Regions from separate parts of the Bradyrhizobium sp. USDA 4516 genome, predicted to be linked through region 2. Evidence: riboswitches for the same ligand, from Rfam matches in the RefSeq annotation. Region 2 holds a riboswitch; the other holds the start of a gene.

Region 1 (9,477 bases), 400 kb from region 2:
AGCCCGGCGGGATCGACCGGCCGTGGTCGCCGGCGGTTCCCGGCGACGGCGAGAGCGAAACGACGCTGCGCGCGCCCGCCGCCGCGCCGCGGCCTGCGGTGGATGCGACGCCGGCCGAGACCGATCTGCAGGGTGATGATTAGCCGTGGTCCGGCGAGGGGCCGCTCGGCAGCTCGAACAGGCCGAGATGGTATTCGTCGGAGTCGGGGCCGGCGTCGGGCTTCTTGACGAGGGTGAAGGAAGCCTCGGGAAATTGCTCCCAGACTTTCAGGTCGTCGGCCGTTACCGTCAGCCAACCGAACCGGAACATGTAGCGGCCCGGTTCCGTGACGCGTCCAGCCTTTTGCCATGTGACCTTATCGACCACCGCGCACGTCCTCCGTGCCCGATGATGCGCCAAGGTGCCGGCCGACGCAAATCTCCTTCAGCGCCCCGGAAGCGGGAGTCCGGGGTCGCCCGAAATTGCTTAGGTCATCCGCCGCCGAACAGCTCATTCCGCGGCGACGATGCGCTCAACCCAAAAACAGGGTTGCGAATGCGGAGGGCCGCCGCTCCACAACCTTCGGCTTCTGCTCGACCGGCGGATGCAGCGCCGGCAATTGCAGCACGCTGACGCGCTGTCCCTCGACCAGCTGGGTCACCAGCACATGGCTGCCGTCGGGGAATTCGACCGCGTCATGATGCCGATCAGGCACGTCGGGCTCGACTTCGTTGAACACGCCGACGCGATAGTTCAGCGTCTTGGTCCAGATCCAGCGGCTGTCGTAGCGAACGTTCTCGGCGAAAGCGAGCTCGGTGCCCGGCAGCATGCAGACCGCGACAGTGGGGTCATTCTCCGAAGCAAAGCCGCGGGTCGACGTGCCGCGGAACGTCGTCGTGATCAGCGTCTCTCCGACAATGGCGGGGCGCGATGCCACGGCGTGCAGACTATAGTCACACATCGGATGGCTCCTCATTTCGAGGTAGCGACCCGTGCCTCTCCTTGAGGCATTAGGGCCTCTACCAGAGTGGACGATAGCGAACGAGCGTCTGCTCGTTTCTGGGCGATTGTACGACTGGTCCGAGATCGCTCCGATCACAAACACGCGACGCTGCGCGAGAGGTATCGGAGCGCATCGGGCAGGCCGTACGCTACACTATCATGCAAGGAACGATCCGACGTGTTGCTCGTTCCCGGCCGCCGCAAGTATTTGCAATTCAGTATTTGCGATAAAGGCCGATCAGCTTGCCCTGGATGCGGACCCGGTTCGGCGGCAGGATGCGCACTTCATAGGCGGTGTTGGCCGGCTCGAGCGCGATCGATGCGCCGCGGCGGCGGAAGCGCTTCAGGGTGGCTTCCTCCTCGTCGATCAGCGCCACCACGATGTCGCCGGTATTGGCGACGTCGTTGCGCTGGATCAGCGCCATGTCGCCGTCGAGGATACCGGCATCGACCATCGAGTCGCCGCGCACCTCGAGCGCATAGTGCTCGCCGGCACCGAGCATGTCGGGCGGCACGCTGATGGTGTGGCTGCGGGTCTGCAGCGCCTCGATCGGCGTACCGGCGGCGATCCGGCCCATCACGGGGACCGCGACCGGACGGTTGCCGTCGTCCTCGGCAATCGGCGGCGTGCTGGCGCGCCGGCCGAGGGTGCCTTCGATGACGCTGGGCGTGAAGCCGCGGCGGCCGTTGCCGCCGCCGGCCGAGAGTTCGGGCAGCTTGATGACCTCGATGGCGCGGGCGCGGTTCGGCAGGCGGCGGATGAAACCGCGTTCCTCCAGCGCAGTGATCAGGCGGTGGATACCGGACTTCGAGCGCAGGTCGAGCGCATCCTTCATCTCGTCGAAGGAGGGCGGTACGCCGGCCTCTTTCAGACGTTCATTGATGAAACGCAGTAGTTCGTACTGTTTGCGCGTGAGCATCTCGAGTATTCCCCCGGTTGATAGCGTCGTTCGATTCCGAGACTCTTCTGGTGGGGCCTGCAGGCCGGGCCTGACCTCAGGAGCATGTGCTCGATGCACCTGCTTCCACGCGGCTTCCCGATTGTAGACACCAGTACTCGAAACAAATCATGAACGGACACTATATGTTCGATATGTGTTCCGCAACCACTTAATTTCCGGTGAACGCGTCGGGCAACGCACAATCGGCGGGGCGCGAAAACCCTATTCGGGCAGTGTCAGAATCTCGCATTCGCTGCCCTTGACGGCAGCTGCCGCAAACGGCGGACGCACGAGAAGTGCCCGTGCCGCAGCGAGATTCCCGAGCAGCGACGAGTCCTGCTGCGTCACCGGCGTTGCGATCAGCGTGCCGTCCTCGCGCGCTTCGAGCCGCGCACGCAGATAGTCCTCGCGCTGGTCGTTGGCGGCGAGGTCGCGGCCGAGCAGGGCGCTCGCGCGGCGATGATGAATCACTTTCCGGCCGCTCAGCGCCCGAATCAACGGCACCAGGAACAGGAAGGCGCAGACATAGGACGACACCGGATTGCCGGGCAGACCGATCACCCGCATCGCGCCGAGCCGGCCATGCATCATCGGCTTGCCGGGCCGCATCGCAATCCGCCAGAACGCCATCTCGACGCCCTCGGCTTCCAGCGACCGCTTGACGAGATCGTGGTCGCCGACCGAGGCGCCGCCTGTCGTGATGAGGACATCGGCGCCGGCCTCGCGTGCCCGGCGGATGCCCGCCGTGGTCGCCTCTACCGTGTCGGCGGCAACGCCGAGGTCGAGGGTCTCGGCGCCTTCGGCGCGCGCCAGCGCCCGCAGCGCGTAGCCGTTGGAATAGACGATCTGGCCGGGACCGGGCTGCGAGCCCGGCATCACCAGCTCGTCGCCGGTCGCCAGCACCGCGACCTTCGGGCGGCGGCGCACCGCAAGTTCCGGATAGTTCATGGCGGCCGCCAGCGACAGCGCGCGGTCGGACAGGCGGCTGCCGCCGGCGAGCAGCACCTCGCCCTCACGGAAGTCGACCCCGGCCGGGCGGATGTGCCGCCCGACGCTGGCGGCCTCCGAGATCGTGATGTGGTCGCCGTCGACGGCGGTGTCTTCCTGGATGATCACAGCGTCGGCGCCATTGGGGATCACGCCGCCGGTGAAGATCCGCACCGCCTCGCCGGCGCCGACCGTCCGCTCGAACGGCCGTCCGGCGGCGACTTCGCCGATCACCTTGAGCCGGGCCTTTAGATCGGCCGCATCGGCGGCGCGCACTGCATAGCCGTCCATCGCCGACATCGGCTGCGGCGGCTGGGTGCGGAGCGCCGCGAGGTCGTGCGCAAGCGTGCGGTGGTAGGCGGCATCGAGCGCGACCATCTCCTCCGGCAGCGGTTCGGCGCCGGCGAGGACGGCGGACAGGGCATCGGCAACCGGCATCAGGGCCACGCTCAGAGCTCCTCAATTCCTAAGTTTCAATACCAAGTGCGGTCAAAGCCCTTGCCACGTCATCCGTCGACGTCACGTGGATAGCATGAAGGCCGCGCGCCCGCGCACCTTCGATATTGGCGGCCAGGTCGTCGAAAAACAGGATCTGCGACGCCGGCACGCCGATGGCTTTTACCACATGATCATAGGCCTCGGCGTCGGGTTTGCGGAAGCCGATGCTCGAGGACAGGAAGACGTTGCGGAAATGGCTGAGCAGCTCGGCGTGCGTGACCGAGAAATGCGCGACATGGGCCGGATTGGTGTTGGAGAAGGCGTAGAGCGGCATCCGCTTGGCGGCCGCCGCGAGCAGCGGGGCGATGCCCGGCATCTCGCCGGTGAAGATCGCGTTCCAGCCTTCGAGGAACTGGGCGTCCGTGATGTTGATGCCGAGCGTTTGGCGCAGGCTTTCGAAGAACGCTGTGTCGTCGATCCGGCCGATCTCGTGATGCTTGAAACTGTCGTCGACGACAAAGCGCGTGGCGAGCTCGGCAGGCGCACAGCCGGCATGCTGCGCCCAGCGCGCCATCACCCTGTCAAAGTTGATGTCGAGCACGACGCGGCCGATATCGAACAGCAGCACGTCGACGGAGTTGGGAGTGAATTGCGAGGTCATTGCATGAAACCGTGTACGAGAATGGCGGCCAGGCGGCAATGTCCTCGATTTCAGTGACCGGTGTGTGGATTGTACGTGGCGTTGCATTCATCGCGAGACTGTTCCCGCGCACACCACCGTCGTCCCGGCGAAGGCCGGACCCATAACCACCGCATTTGATCAGGAACGGGATCGTGGCCGCAGCGTCGCGCAACAATTGAGATTTGGGGTAATGGGTCCCGGCCTTCGCCGGGACGACGGCGGGTGTCGTCGCTTGTGCGTCAAACATCCGTATTCTCGCGACATGATCTGTCCGAGCCTTGCTCTTCGTTTCACCCTATATTTTTGCTACGGGGCTTGGCTTGCCGCGTCGGGCAACTCAGTGGCACGCGCGCGCGCTTTCAGGGTACCAAGCGACTTGATGCCTGCCGGCGGCTTGGTGCCCGCCGGCGTCGCTCTCACAGCCTGGACAGTGCCAGGCCGAGGTAACCGATCAGCGCACCGGTGCTGAGAATGATGACGACGAGCGCCTGTTCCGAGCGTGCTTGCAAGGTTTTCCGGGTCACGGCGGGGACGCTCCGTCTTTCGAGATCATGCGGTCCAACGAACAGCATCGATTTCCGTTCCGGTCCTTCCCCTGGGAACCTTCACGACCTGCCGAGTGACGCGACGGACGCGGAACAGGAACGCGGCTCGGCCGCCTATGAGGACGGCGCGATCCCCGGAACGGGGAAGGCGCGGCACATCTCGACGCTGTTCGACCTCAGTCGCTTGACGACCTCTGCATCTCCCTTCGACCGGAGGGACTCCGCAATGAGTTCGGCGATGAGGCGCATTTCGGGCTCGCCCATGCCGCGCGTGGTCGCCGCCGGCGTCCCGAGGCGAATGCCGCTCGGCTTGAGCGGCGGACGCGGATCGTCGGGAATGATCTGCTTGTTTGCGGTGATCCCGACGGCGTCGAGGATGTTCTCGGCCGCGCCGCCGTCCACGCCGACGCTGGCCACCGTATCCACAACCATCATGTGATTATCGGTTCCGCCGGTGATCAACGTCATGCCGCGTTCCATCAACGCTTCGGCCAGGACCTTCGCGTTGCGCATGACCAGTCTTGCATAGGCCTGAAAATCGGACGTCGATGCCTTCTTCAGCGTGACCGCGGTTCCGGCCACAACGTTCATGTGCGGACCTCCCTGCAATCCCGGGAACACCGACGCGTCGACCTTGCCGGCGAACTCCCGGCGACAAAGAACGATGCCGCCACGCGGCCCGCGAAGCGTCTTGTGCGATGTCGTCGTCATCACGTCGAAACCCGCATCGAGCGGATTGCGCAAGGCGTTGCCGGCGATCAGGCCGCCGTAATGGCTGACGTCGGCCATGGTCAGTGCACCCACTTCATCGGCGATGCTCTTGAAGGACGCATAATCCAGATCGCGCGGATAAGAGCTGTAGCCGCACAGCACCAGCTTCGGGCGGACGTGCCGGGCCATGGCGCGGAGCTCATCGAAATCGATGGCGCCGCCGTTTGACGGCTGCGTCTTGTAGCGGGCGAAGTTGAAGAGCCGCCCCATGTGCGACACCGGCGCGCCATGAGTGAGATGGCCGCCGTGTGACAGGTCCATCGCCAATATCGTATCGCCGGGCTGCAGCAGGCCGAGATACACGGCCTGGTTCATTGGCGACCCGGACAGAGGCTGAACGTTGGCATGTTCGGCGCGAAACAGCGCGCAAGCGCGCTGGCGGGCAAGGTTCTCTATCTGGTCGGTAAATTCCTGGCCGCCGTAATAGCGGCGTCCCGGATAACCTTCGGAATACTTGTTGGTGAACACCGATCCCAGCAGCTCGAGCACCTCGGGGTAGGTGTAGTTCTCCGATGGAATCAGCTCGACGCCGTCTTGCTGGCGGCGCTCTTCGCCCTCGAGCGCAAGGGCAACTTCCGAATCGTTGAGATGGAGTTCATTGCGGAATGACGGCATGGTGCGGGCTCCCTAAGACGCTGGATCATCAGCTGAACGGGTTGCCCAGGCGAACGGCGTTGGAACCCTTCGCGCTTCACCGTGGTCAATTCCACGTAAGCTCGCCAGTCGCGCGAGGGGCGAATGAGCCTGCGAAGCTCATCGCGAGCAGAGGCTATCCAATCTCAGGCGGGCTCGCAAGGGTTCGTCGCTGCCGCCGACGCGGGCTCAGCGTTCGCCGAGATCGAGCTGCGTCAGGATGCCTTGCCGCAGCGCGAGGCGGACCAACTCGATATCGGTGCCGACGCCGAGCTTGTCCTTGATCAGGGAATGGAGGTTCGCGACCGTCTTGGGACTGAGGTGCAGCGCCTCGGCGATCTCCTCGGTGGTGTTTTCCGCGAGCAGCATGCGCAGCACCTCGAATTCCCGCGCGGTCAGGAGGTCGGCCGCCTTGGTCTCGCCGGCAAGGTGGCTAAGCGCGAGCTCGTGGTCGATATCCGGGCTGATCGCGATCTTGCCCGACAGCGCATCCATCACGGCGTGCACCAGCGTCTCCGGCGGGCTGGTCTTGGTGACATAGCCGCTCGCGCCGGCGCGGATCGCCTGCACGGCAAAGGCCGCGCTCTGGTGCATGGTGAACACCAGGATTTTTGCGCGCCTGTCCCACTGCCGGAGGCGGCGGATGGCCTCGATGCCGCCGATGCCGGGCATCGACAGGTCCATGATGACGAGGTCGGGCCCGGTCTCTTTGTAGAGGCGGTAGGCCTCGACGCCGTCGGAGGCTTCGGCGACGACGCAGAGGCCCGGCTGCTTCTGCAGCATCGCCCGGTAGCCCTCCCGGACGACGGCGTGGTCGTCGACCAGCATGATGGTGCGCGCCGCGTGGCTCATGCCGCGCGCTCCACCGGTGCGGCCGCTCGGCTAACTGCGACGGGAACGATGACGCGGAGCGAGGAGCCGCTGGGCTGTCCAGTCTCGAAGCTGAGCCGCCCGCCCAGCGCGGCGACCCGTTCGCGCATGCCGAGCAGGCCGAGGCCGGACCTGAGCTGGGGATCGCCTTTGGGATCGGGATCGCCGGGCTGGCCGTCATCCTCGATCGCGAGCACGATCGCGCTGTCGCCGCCGCCAGGCGGCGCCTCGCGCATCTCGAGCCGCAGCATGACGCGCGTGGCGCCGGCATGCTTGGCGGCGTTGGTGAGCGCCTCCTGCACGATGCGGTAGAGATTGGCGCTGACGGAGGCGGCAAGGTGCTCGAACGATCCCGATATGGCGATCTCGAACCGCGGCTGTCCGCGGCTGCGGCCGTTCCAGCCGGCGACCAGGCCCTCGAGGCTGGCCGCAAGTCCGAGTTCGTCGACATCGGGCGGGCGGAGCCGGAAGAGGGCGCCGCGCAACGTCTCCATCATGTCGGTCGCGGTCCGCGCGATGCCGTCGCATTCGGCGAGCAAAGGCGGGCAATCCGCGGCGGCGGTCTGGCGCGCCGAGGCGGCTAGCGCGCGGATGGCGGCCAGCGACTGCCCGAACTCGTCATGCAGCTCGCGCGCGAGGTGGCGGCGCTCCTCGTCCTGCACCAGGATCAGTTTCTGCGTCAGCGCGTTGCGGTCGGAGAGCGCGGCGGCGAGGCGCTCGGCGAGCTGGTTGAAGACATCGCCGATCGCCGACAGTTCGGCGAGATCGAACGGCGGCAGGCGCGCTGCGAGGTCGCCTGCGGCGATCCGCTCGAGCCCGTCGCGGATCTGCCGCGTCGGACGCAGCGCGCGCGCCAGCGCCGCATAGACCAAAGCGCAGAGCAACGGCAGCGCGATCATGAACACCGCCATCAGCCGGCCGGCATCGTGCCAGGCCTCGGCGGTCGGCACCGCCGGATCAATCCAGGCCACCGCTTCGCCGATGGCGTTGCCGCGCGAAACCACCTGCCGCACCACCTCGCGGCCGGGATCGAACAGGCGGCGATAGAGCGCCGCGAAGGCCAGCGGCGGCGCGGCCGTGTCAGTCTGCGCGCCGCCGCAGAAGCGCTGGCTGATCTCGCCGCTATTGCTGCGAAAGGCGAGGCACAATCCCGGCGTCATGACCGAGGCGGCAACGCTGTCGAGATCGGGAAATTCGGAACGCGCATTGTTGAGCCACTGGATCTTGCTCTGCTGCAGCTGCAGCGTCTTGGCGGCGATATCGGCAACGGCCGCGATCCGCCCGCGCACCGAGCGGTCGGCCTCGATCAGGAAATAGCCGGAGATGACGGCAAAGCAGAGCGTCGAGACGATCGCCACGCGCAACGTCAGCCGCAGTTTCAGATCGCTTCCGGACCAATTCCACATTGGCGTATCCTCAGAGATCGCAGACGGGCTTCGGCGCGCCATCGCGGGCAGGGCCGTCAGGCACATTAAACGGCAGAACGGAGGCGTCGAGAAGCGCTGCCATAGCCGTTCTTCGGGCGCGGACCATCGTCGTGAAATTTTCCCGGCACCGGGCGGGAGGCACTCCGCTGCGGCGCGGCGGCCAGTTGGCCCAGGATGCGACCGACCCGCCCGCGCCCGCACCCGAAAGGCCCAGACCATGCGACAATCCCGTCTTGTCTTGTACGCCCTCGCGTTGACCGGCCTTCTGGCCGGACCTTGTCAGTTGCGCGCCGAAACGGGCACGGTGCCAGCATCTCAGCTTGGCGTCAGCATCGATGATTTCAGTTATGTCGACACCTCGGGGGAGGTCCTCGATCAGACTGCCGCGCATCAGAAGCGGCTCGATGCGTTCACGCGCGCGCTGCGCGCCGACGTCGCCGCGGAGCCGCGCTATCGCCTGGTGCCAGCAGCGGCGTCCGCAGGCGAGGCCCGGATCAAGGTGGTCGGTGGCGTTCAGAAGATGAGCACGCTGGTGCAGTGGGCCAAGGTGGCGGTCATCGATGTCGAAGGGAGCCGCGTGCTGTACGAAAAGCTCTACACGTTTCGCGGCGACAATGACGACGCATGGGACCATGCGCGGATGTTCGTGTCGCGCGAGGTGCTCGGCGTGCTCGCGGCCGTGTTGCCGCCGGCACAGACCGCCACGGCTGCGCCGATCGGGCTTGCGGTGTTCGAGTTCGAGCTTGAGGACATCTCCGCGGCGCCGGCATCCGGCCTTGCCGACGCCGATGCGGCCTACCTCGCCGATGTGACCAAGGGCGTGCGTGACCGGCTTGCGCAGTCGGGCCGCTACCGCCTGGTCGATACCGGCGGCGCGACCGCGGAACCCGTCAAGGCGCGTGCGCTGCGCGACTGCGACGGCTGCGAGGCCGCGATCGCGCAACAGCTCGGCGCAGATCAATCGCTGATCGGCGTGATCAGGCGGGTCAGCCGGACCGAATACACGATCGGCTTCCAGCTGCGCGACGCCCGCAGCGGCGCGGTCGTCTCACGCGGCGACAGCGGCCTGCGGATGGGCGCCGATTATTCCTGGACCCGTGGCGCGGTCCGCCTGGTCGGCGATCGCCTGCTCGGAGGTGGGGCGCAGCGCTAGGGATGCTTCGCGGCTGCGGCTGCAACTCTGGCAGGCGGACCATAGCAA
Region 2 (9,477 bases):
GAGCTGCGGCTCGCGGCGCGCGATTTCGTCACCGAGCCGGGCAGCCAGTCGGTCCAGGTCGCGGAGGCGGCCCAGTCGCTGAGCGAGATCCTGAAAAAGACCCGCATCAAGCTGGCGCCCGAGCAGCAGGACATGATCGACGGCGTCACCCAACGGCTGGCGACCTATCGCAACGGCATCGAGCGCATCTCGGCGCTGCTCAGCCGCCGGGCCGAGCTGGTCGCCGGGCTGCCGCCGCTGCGCGACGCCTTCGACAAGGCGGTCGCCGCGAGCAACGATGCGGCGCTGGCCAATGCGCTGTCGCAATCCCAGAGCCGGATTGCCACCGCATTGCTGGCGCACAACACGTCCGCTGCCGAGCAGGCCGCGCAGAGCATGCGGGCGATGACCATCTCCGATCCCGCGCTGCGCGGCGCCGTCGATAATTATGCCGAGGCGATCATCGCGGTCTCGGTGCGCGAGGGCCAGATCGCCGACATCGACAAGGAGGTGCTCGGCGCCGAAGGCCGGTTGATCCAGAAGGTCACCGAGCTGCTCCGCGAGCTCAGCTCTCGCCGCGGCCACGTGCTGTCGCGCGATTTTGCCCGGACGCTGGCCGAAGCAAAATGGCAGAGCATCGTGCTCGGCACGGCGGGTGTGCTGATCGGCCTGTTCGCGTCGGTGTTGGTGGTTCGCCGCACCGTCCGCCCGCTCGCCAGGATCGCGGGCTCGATCCGCAAGGTCGCCGGCGGCGAGAAGAGCGCGTTCATTCCCGGCGCCGACCTCGACAACGAGATCGGCGACATCGCACGCGCCGCCGAAGTGTTCCGCCAGACCCTGGTCGACGCCGACAGCGCGCGCGAGGCTGCGCTGCGCGCGCTCGCCGAGCAGCGGCTCGCCGAGGAGAGCTACCACAAGCTGTTCGAAGCGTCGGTCGAGGGCATCTACGTCACGACGCCGGGCGGCGCGCTGCTCAACGCCAATCCGGCGCTGGCGCGGATGATGGGCTATGCCACGCCGCAGGACCTGATCAAGGGCATCGACGACATCGCCACTACCGTCTATGTGGATCCGGCGGCGCGCGAGCAGTACCAGCAGCTGATGCAGCGCGACGGCACGGTGCGCGACTACGAGTACCAGGTGCGCGCGAGCGACGGCACCGTGCTGTGGCTGTCCGATTCGGCGACCGTCGTCCGCAACGACGAGGGCGAAGTGATCCGCTACGAGGGCACGGTGCGCGACATCACCGACCAGAAGCGCGCCGAAGACGCGATCGCCGAAGGCCGTCGGCTGTTGCAGATGGTCATCGACACCGTGCCCGCCGTCATCAACGTCAAGGACCGCGACCTGCGCTACGTGCTGATGAACCGCTACATGGCGGGAATCTTCGGCATCGAGCCGCAGGACGCGATCGGCCAGACCACCGGCGAGCTGATGTCGCGCTATGGCGCGGCGAAGACCGATGAGAACGACAAGCGCGTCCTGTCGGCGCGCCGCGAGCTCGGCTTCTATGAAGAGGAGTACAAGGACGTCGCCGGCAACATGCGGCAATGGCTGGTCAACAAGCTGCCGATCCTCGATGCGCAAGGCGAGATCGAGAACATCGTCACGGTCGCGCTCGACATCGGCGAGCGCAAGCGCTCCGAGCAGGAGATGCGCAAGGCGAGGGATTCCGCGGAGGCCGCGTTGCGCAATCTGCGGGAAACCCAGAATTCGCTGATCGAGGCCGAAAAGCTCGCCGCGCTCGGCCGCCTAGTGGCCGGCGTCGCCCATGAGGTCAACAATCCCGTCGGGATCAGCCTGACGGTGGCGTCCGCGCTGGAGCGCAAGACCGCGAATTTCGCCACCCAGGTCGAGCGCGGCGACCTGCGCCGCTCCAGCCTCAACGATTTCCTGAACACGGCGCGCGATGCCTCCTCGCAACTCGTCGCCAATCTCAACCGCGCCGCGGAGCTGATCCAGTCGTTCAAGCAGGTCGCCGCCGACCGCAACTATTCGGACCAGCGCACCTTCGACCTCGGCGATCTCACCGAGCAGGTGGTGATGAGTCTGAGGCCCGGCCTGCGCAAGCACAATCTGACGCTCAATGTCGATTGCGAGCCGAACCTGATCATGAATTCCTATCCGGGACCGTATGGCCAGGTGCTGACCAATCTGTTTCTCAACGCGGTCGCGCATGCGTTCCCGGACGGCAAGGCCGGCGAGGTCGAGATCCAGGTCCATGCCGCCGGCGGCGACAATGTCGAGGTGATCTTCGCCGACAATGGCTGCGGCATGAGCCTCGACGTGCGCCGCCGTGCCTTCGATCCGTTCTTCACGACGCGGCGCGATCAGGGCGGCACCGGGCTCGGCCTGCACATCGTCTACAGCATCGTCACCACGCGGCTCGGCGGCCGGCTCTCGCTGGATTCCGCACCGGGCAACGGCACACGCATCCAGATGATCCTCCCGCGCGTCGCGCCGCTGGAGCAGGCCGCGGAATAGCGCGAAGCGTAGTGGCCAACCACGCGTTTGCTTTCGATCCGTCATCCTGAGGAGCGGCGAAGCCGCGTCTCGAAGGATGCACGGCCCGGCTCGTGGCCGTCGATCCTTCGAGGCTCGCTGTGCTCGCGCCTCCAGCGACAAAGGCGAAGCCTTTGCGCGGGGGTGACGGATCTAGCAGCGAGTCTCAAACTGCTAATTGATATCCGCGAGCTTGTGCAGCGTGGCGCCAAAGATCAGGCTCGCCTTGCCGACCAGTGCGGTCCCGCTCATGGTGCCGCGGGTGTCGGTGAAGGTGCCGGAGACGCCGATGCCGACGGGCGCGGGCCCGCCGAACAGCGGGTTGTCGGTGTCGCGCGGCGTCGTGTGGCGTTGCACAAGGATTTCGCCCTTGAAGGCATCGCCCTTCACCGTGTAGCTGCCGGTGTAGTAAAGATAGGCGTCGCCGCCCAGTATCTGGCCGTTGCGGAAGAGAATGACGCCGCTGCCCTTGCCGACGCGACCGTCCAGCAGGGTGACGTGAATTGAGTAAAGTCCGTTCTTCATGACGTCCCGATTGCTGGCCGCCGCGCCCACGGCAAGCCAGTTGGTTTTTTATGCCAAAGCGAGCAACCTCGTGCAATGCGGCAGGTTGATTCCCGGGTGTCCCGCGTTCGGGTGACCCTCGGTTCCTGCCAGGCAGTGTGACGGCGCAATGACAGCGGACCGTACGCGCGAATCAAAGTGGCCCGCGAAATGCATAGCTCTGGTTGCACTGGCCGGTGAGTGCTGGAGCAAACACATGTCTGACTGGATTGAATCCGGCGGCCATTGGGCACGCCCTCGCAGGCTCAATGGAACTTCGGCCCGTTATGCGGGCAGCATGATCGCATCCCTCGTGCTGATAACGCTGGTGTTGGTCGCGGCCATGCGAATCGCGCAGGCGCGCGATCCCGACGGCCGCTACGCCAATTCGCCGCTGAAGGAGTGGTTCGACGGCCTGCGCAGCGGCAAAGGGCCGTGCTGTTCGGATGCCGACGGCACAGCGGTCAGCGATGTCGACTGGGAATCCAAGGACGGGCACTATCGTGTGCGCCTCGACGGGGCGTGGATCGATGTCCCCGACGAGGCCGTGGTCACCGAGCCCAACCGGGTCGGTCGCGCCATGGTCTGGCCGATTCCCAGCTACATGGGCGTGACGATCCGCTGCTTCATGCCCGGCAGCATGACTTAGCGCCGCACGCGTGGCTCAGACGTATTTCTGATCGCGCTCGAGCAGTTCGATCGAGATGCCCTGCGGGCCACGGATGAAGCAGATCCGCACGCCGGGACGGATCGTGGTCGGCTCCTTGGTGAATTCGACGCCCTTGGCCTTGATCTCGGCCGCGACCGCGTCGATGTCCTTCACCGTGAGCCCGAAATGGTCGAGCCCCTGATAGGGCGTCACCGGCGCGGCGTTGACGCCGTCGCCCTGGGTCACCTCCGCAATGAACACCCTGGCGCCGCCGAGGTGGACGTCGATGCGGCCGGGGCCGCGGATGATCTCGCCGCCGAGAATGTCGCGCAGCCAGGTCGCGGTGGCCTCGGGATCGGGACTGCGCAGGTGGACGTGGTCCCAGGTGACGACAGGCATTGCGATCTCCTTGTTGTTGTCGTGCCGCTGTTCGGTGCGCGGCACTCGCTCTCGGGCGGCGCAAATCTAGCGAGCGGTTCGCTGGGATACCATCCCTCGTTATGCCTGCCCAAGATTGTCGTCCCGGAATGAAACCATTGCGGCCGTCAGCGATTGTTTTTGCGTGGCCGCTCGACCTGCGGCCGTCCCGGAAGCCGCGCGGTGCGGCTTCCTCTCTGTGTGGGGGCGGCCCGATCAGGCTGCCAGGGTGAGGGCACGACGATGCGGATCGGCTTGGCGTCGTTTCGGAGGTTGGCCGCCGGACGTCTCGGTGAAGGGGGCTTCTACGCCAGCCTGCTGCTGCCGCTGATTGCGCTCGCCGGGATCGCCGCATGGTTCATGCTTCCCGAGCCGAGCGACGCCGGGGACCAGGATGTCTGGCCGGTGTCCTCCATGATCCGCACCGCGCAGAATGCCCCGACCGGCGAGCAACCAGCCCAAATCACAAATCAGACCGCGAGGGATGCGCTTGCCGCACCGGCGGACGAGCCGACCACCGTCGGTGTGGCCATTGCTCCACAGGGGGCAGAGGAGGCCAAGCCGTCCGGGCCCGGCGCTGAAAGGTCGCCGCTGGATAAGCTGCGGATCGCCTCGCAATCGTGGCGGCGCGGCGGGCTGGGTTCGAAGGCGCTGGTCACCCTGACGCTGCGCAATGCCAATGATTTCGCCGTCAAGGATATCGAGATCGCCTGCGCCTTCATCCGCCGGGACGGTCGGCCGCTGACCGAGCGCAAGCGGCTGATCTCCGACACCATCGCCATGAAGAGCCGCAAGACTTACTCGCAAATGTTGGTCGGGTTCGTCAACGTGAACGCAAACAAGGCGAAATGTTCGGTCGTGACGGCGAGCCGCCTCTAATTCCCGGCATCTCGAAAAAGTGACCGCGAATTGACTTGTCGGGTGAACCGTAACGGCCGGACAGGAACTAACTAATAAACCAGCCGTTAGCGAACGACCCGGGAGCGCGGACAGCGTCCGGGTGATCATGCGCAGACGATGAAATCGCCCGCGCGATGACTGATGTCGTCGCGCCGAGATGAACCGCGCCCTGCTGCGCGGGGGGAGCTACCAAAATGCCTGTGGCGCGTTATTTCCTGTTCGTTGGTGGAGTGCTGCTCGCGCTGCTCTTCGTCGTCAATGCCATCGTGCCGCAGGAGGCCGTGGTCGCCGGCCAGAACCAGGGACTGTCGTCGCCGGGCGTCGACAAGACCATGGTGCGCATCAAGTCGACCCAGAAATTGCCCGAGCGGGTGGTGTACGACACCAATTTGCCGACCATTGTTCCGGCGCAGGTCAACGCGGTCGCCGCGGCTATCCCGTCGGCTACGGGCGATGCGTCGGCGCAAGCCCGCGTCCGCAATACGTTCGCCCAGTTCATTCCGCCGGAGAAGGCTGATGCGCAGAAGGTCGCGGCTGAGGCAAAATCGGCTGAACAACCGGCGCAGGCCCAGCCTCAGGCGCCGAAGAAGCGCAAGGTCGCGCGCTACCATGCCCATCCCCAGCAGCCGATGCGGCTGGCACAGCCCGGCATGTATCAGCCCTACCGCGTCGCGCAGCAGCAGCAGCAGCGCATGGGCTTCTTCGGCGGCTTCGGCACCTGGTAAGAAAGGGCTGCCGCAGCCGGCAATCAATCCGCCGCCGCAAACACTTGCGGCGGCTTTTTCATGTCCGCGATCAGGCGGGTGGCCTGATCCGGGACGGCGTCCGAGCGGCGCTCGCTACCTTTAGCGCGGCAGGCGCGGAATCTTGTCCGCGAAGCCGTTGTAGCAGGTCAGCCGCTCGTCCTCTTCCTTCACGAAGCGGCAATCGTTGACGCCCTTGGCCGGGGCAGCCTTCGGCTTCGGCTGCGGCTTGAAAATCTCGTCGTAGCAGATCAGCCGCTCCTTGGTGGCGTCGTCGATGTCCTGACAGGCCTGAAGCTTCTGAGCGACCGATTGAGGCTTGCCGGGCGCGGCAGGCTTCTCGCCCTTCTTGGCGGCCGACTTCTTGCCGACCTGGACCAGCGGCTTGTCGCCGACCATCGGCTGCGAGGTCGCCGCCGCCGGCTTGTCTGCGTCGGCGGGGGCCGGCGTGGTGCCTTGGGCAAGCGCGGCAGCCGGGCAGAAGAGCGCCAGCGCGAGGATGATATGTCTCATGTCGAAAATGTCCGAAATGGCGTGATGACCGGAAGGATGGCGCCGGCGATCGGAAAAGCCCGGCAAGCGCCGAGACTTAACGCAAGTCTTGCCCGAATCCTACCCCCAGAGGTGACCCGCCCGGCACCGATCCACCGGCAAAAGTGAGGGCAATTCGTCGCCGTTCGACCCGCGGGAGAGCGTGAATTGCCTTTGCCCGGCGGGGCGGCTATGACCACGCCATCTGCGCGACTGGCGCTTGGATGGACCACCATCGGGGAGCGCAGAGACTGAACGCCGCGCGCCTGGGCACCGCTTCGAAACGGAGGTGCCATGACGGCGAACATTCTCGATGGGCATGCACATGCCCAAATTGTCATCGACAAGATTGCTGGCGAACTCGACCGGCTGCCCCGCGCGCCGGGGCTTGCGGTCGTGCTGGTCGGCTGCGACCCGGCGAGCCAGATCTATGTGCAGAGCAAGGTCAGGATGGCCGAGCGGCTCGGCCTGCGCGGCGAGGTCGCACGCCTGCCGGATGATGCCAGCGAGTCCGATCTGCTTGCCGGAGTAGAGGCGCTCAATGCGCGCGACGATATCGACGGCATCCTGGTGCAGCTGCCGTTGCCGGCGCATATCGACGCCTTGCGCGTGATGGCGGCGGTCGATCCCGCCAAGGATGTCGACGGCCTGCACGCCCTGAACGCCGGCCGGCTGTTTCACGGCGATGACGCGCTGGTGCCGTGCACGCCGCTCGGCTGTCTCCGGCTGATCAAGTCGGTCCGATCAGACCTCACCGGCGCCCATGCCGTGGTGATCGGCAGCTCCAACATCGTCGGCAAGCCGATGGCCGCGTTGCTGCTGCAGGAGCACGCGACCGTGACGCAGACCCATATCCACACCCGCGGCATCAGCAGGATCTGCCGCGAGGCCGACATCCTGGTGAGTGCGGTGGGCAAGGCCGGCCTCGTGCGCGGCGACTGGATCAAGCCCCAGGCCATCGTCATCGACGTCGGCACCACGCGCGTCGAGAGGCCGGACGGCGGCTATGCGGTGTGCGGCGACGTCTCGTTCGACGAGGCGGTGCAGGTCGCCGGCGCGATCACGCCGGTGCCGCGCGGCGTCGGCCCGATGACGATCGCCTGCCTGATGGAGAACACGCTGAAGGCCGCAAAGGCGAGGGCGGCCCGGCTGCAATAGCGCGGGATGCCCGTGGCGATATGCGAGCGGCGGGTGTCGCTCGCGTATCGCGCGCGAAGTTCATGACGTCCGGGGTAATGGAAAGCCCGCACCATTCGTCTATCGTCGCGCGACAGATGGAGGCGCGCGATGCTGTATGCGGAAGATCTCACCGAGGGCCAGACGTTCAAGCTTGGCAGCTACACGATCGGCGAGGCCGAGATCCTGGAGTTCGCCGGCAAATATGATCCGGTGCCAATCCATGCCGATCCCGTCGCGGCCGCGGCAGGCCCGTTCGGCGGACTGATCGCAAGCGGTTTCAACACCATTGCGATCTATCAGCGGCTCGTCGTGGAGGCGATCTGGACCAAGGTGGCGGGGATCGTCGGGCGGAGCTTCGAGATCCGCCTGCCGAGCCCGGTTCGGCCCGGCGCCACGCTCACCGGCCAATCCCAGATCCAGAAGATCACCATCAGGCCGGAGCGGCGCGACGCTGTCGTGATCTTCAAGACGGAGCTGGTCAACGACGAGCAGCGCCCGGTTCTTGTCCTCGTGCTCGACGCGCTGATCCGCATGCGGCCGGCGGAGCAGGGGCCGGCATAGGCGCGGCCTGAGGGGCATCCCGAAGTCATCCGCCTCGGACGGCCGTCAGCGCCTCTACGTGTTCCCCACACGCGACCTTGTCGTCGCGCAATGTTGCGGCAATTATGACAAGCCGGCGGCAGAACGGCAGCGCATCAATGACGTCATCATCGACGAGGTCGTGCTGCCCGGTATTTGCTTCGTCGATGCGCCGAACGCATTCGACCCAGACGGATGTGCCGCCGTGAAACGCAGCAAGCAGACGAACGGAGAGATCGAAGCCAGGCGGCGCAAGGCCGAGGAATGGCTCCGCATGCAGACCCGACGCGCCGCTGAACGGCAACGGCTTCGCGACTACAAGATTGCGCTGGCGCGCGACGAGGTTGCCGTCGATACGACGCGGCTTGCGCCCTCGAACAGCTATTCGACCCCCGACTTCGTGCTGCGCGGAACCTATCGACCGGAGCCCTTCATCTGCAAGGACTGCGGCGTTGCCGAGGTCTGGACGCCGTTGCAGCAGAAATGGTGGTACGAGACCGCCAAGGGCGATGTATTTACCGCGGCGGTGCGCTGCCGGGCCTGCCGCACCAGGGAACGCGCGCGCAAATCCGCCGCACGCTGCGTGCATCTGGAGGGACTCGCAAGGAAGAAGCCTCCCGTCTCGTAGCGATGGGCGTGACTTCAGGGTCGCACTTAACATCTGATACGCGGGGAACCGCTGCGCAGGCGGTCAATGCGTCGCGCGTGCGGAACGTTTCGGTGCCTGATCGGTTCGAGACCTTGAAGCCCCCGATGTGGGGTGCGGGCGGGGAGGAACCAGCCAAGGAAAACTTGTCAAGGAAACCTGTCAAGGAAGCCATCGCGGCCGGAACCAACGAGAAGGAGCAGCGGATGAAACTCAATTCCACGCAAGTCAAGCAGACCATGACGCAACTGAATGCCCAGGTGCTTCCGGACGATCACCCGGCCGTGGCGCAACTGAACAGCGTGTTCGGTGAGCACACGTTCTTCGTCGACACCAGCGGGCTCAAGGTGCTTGAACCGGCCCAGACCTCCGACATGCCGGGGCAGACCGGCGAAGTCGTCAGTCTCGCCGAGTGGAGCGATCCGGAGCTGACCTCGCTTCGGCCGCACGAGCCCGAGCCGACCGGCGTGCTCATCGCGCTTGAACCCAGCAAGCACTGAAGCGTTCCAGCGCGAAGTGAATACCGGTTCGCGTAACCAAAACGCCACCAAGCAAGGGGATTGAGAGCATGATCCGATTCAATCGGATCATGCTTTTTGTGCTGCATCGTGCGACACCGCGATCGGCCGTCCTGATGGCGACAGCCCCGACGTCGCATCAAGAGGTGCCGAAAGTCACATGGCAAATCAGCGCCACCTGCGTATGCATCGGTTTGAGATGGGTATCCAGGCGGTGAGGGGCAGATGGGGATCGTGCGGCGCTGGAGCCCTGACGAGGACGAGAAGCTCAGAGAACTCGCCAGGGCCGGC

Evidence for each region. A riboswitch is a leader RNA that binds a small molecule or an ion and turns the genes downstream of it on or off. The one in region 2 is predicted to bind ZMP and ZTP.
Region 1: another riboswitch for ZMP and ZTP. It lies ahead of ACVI1L_RS35760 (serine hydroxymethyltransferase); the one in region 2 lies ahead of ACVI1L_RS37740 (bifunctional 5,10-methylenetetrahydrofolate dehydrogenase/5,10-methenyltetrahydrofolate cyclohydrolase).

What each region holds. Positions count from the first base shown of each region.
Region 1 covers NZ_JBSRXT010000001.1:7,754,860-7,764,336, reverse strand. Annotated here, with positions in the region: gene ACVI1L_RS35795 (ComEC/Rec2 family competence protein) at 1-143, shown strand, start outside; gene ACVI1L_RS35790 (hypothetical protein) at 140-367, opposite strand; gene ACVI1L_RS35785 (hypothetical protein) at 513-941, opposite strand; gene lexA (transcriptional repressor LexA) at 1,198-1,902, opposite strand; gene ACVI1L_RS35775 (molybdopterin molybdotransferase MoeA) at 2,146-3,357, opposite strand; gene ACVI1L_RS35770 (HAD family hydrolase) at 3,377-4,009, opposite strand; gene ACVI1L_RS35765 (hypothetical protein) at 4,447-4,602, opposite strand; gene ACVI1L_RS35760 (serine hydroxymethyltransferase) at 4,690-5,961, opposite strand; ZMP/ZTP riboswitch at 5,998-6,083, opposite strand; gene ACVI1L_RS35755 (response regulator) at 6,169-6,831, opposite strand; gene ACVI1L_RS35750 (histidine kinase) at 6,828-8,255, opposite strand; gene ACVI1L_RS35745 (DUF2380 domain-containing protein) at 8,494-9,429, shown strand.
Region 2 covers NZ_JBSRXT010000001.1:8,156,724-8,166,200, reverse strand. Annotated here, with positions in the region: gene ACVI1L_RS37775 (PAS domain S-box protein) at 1-2,463, shown strand, start outside; gene ACVI1L_RS37770 (GrlR family regulatory protein) at 2,656-3,006, opposite strand; gene ACVI1L_RS37765 (hypothetical protein) at 3,323-3,673, shown strand; gene ACVI1L_RS37760 (VOC family protein) at 3,689-4,072, opposite strand; gene ACVI1L_RS37755 (hypothetical protein) at 4,334-4,969, shown strand; gene ACVI1L_RS37750 (hypothetical protein) at 5,185-5,715, shown strand; gene ACVI1L_RS37745 (hypothetical protein) at 5,836-6,246, opposite strand; ZMP/ZTP riboswitch at 6,464-6,543, shown strand; gene ACVI1L_RS37740 (bifunctional 5,10-methylenetetrahydrofolate dehydrogenase/5,10-methenyltetrahydrofolate cyclohydrolase) at 6,559-7,422, shown strand; gene ACVI1L_RS37735 (MaoC/PaaZ C-terminal domain-containing protein) at 7,552-8,004, shown strand; gene ACVI1L_RS37730 (zinc-ribbon domain containing protein) at 8,063-8,650, shown strand; gene ACVI1L_RS37725 (hypothetical protein) at 8,875-9,168, shown strand; gene ACVI1L_RS37720 (SANT/Myb-like DNA-binding domain-containing protein) at 9,412-9,477, shown strand, end outside.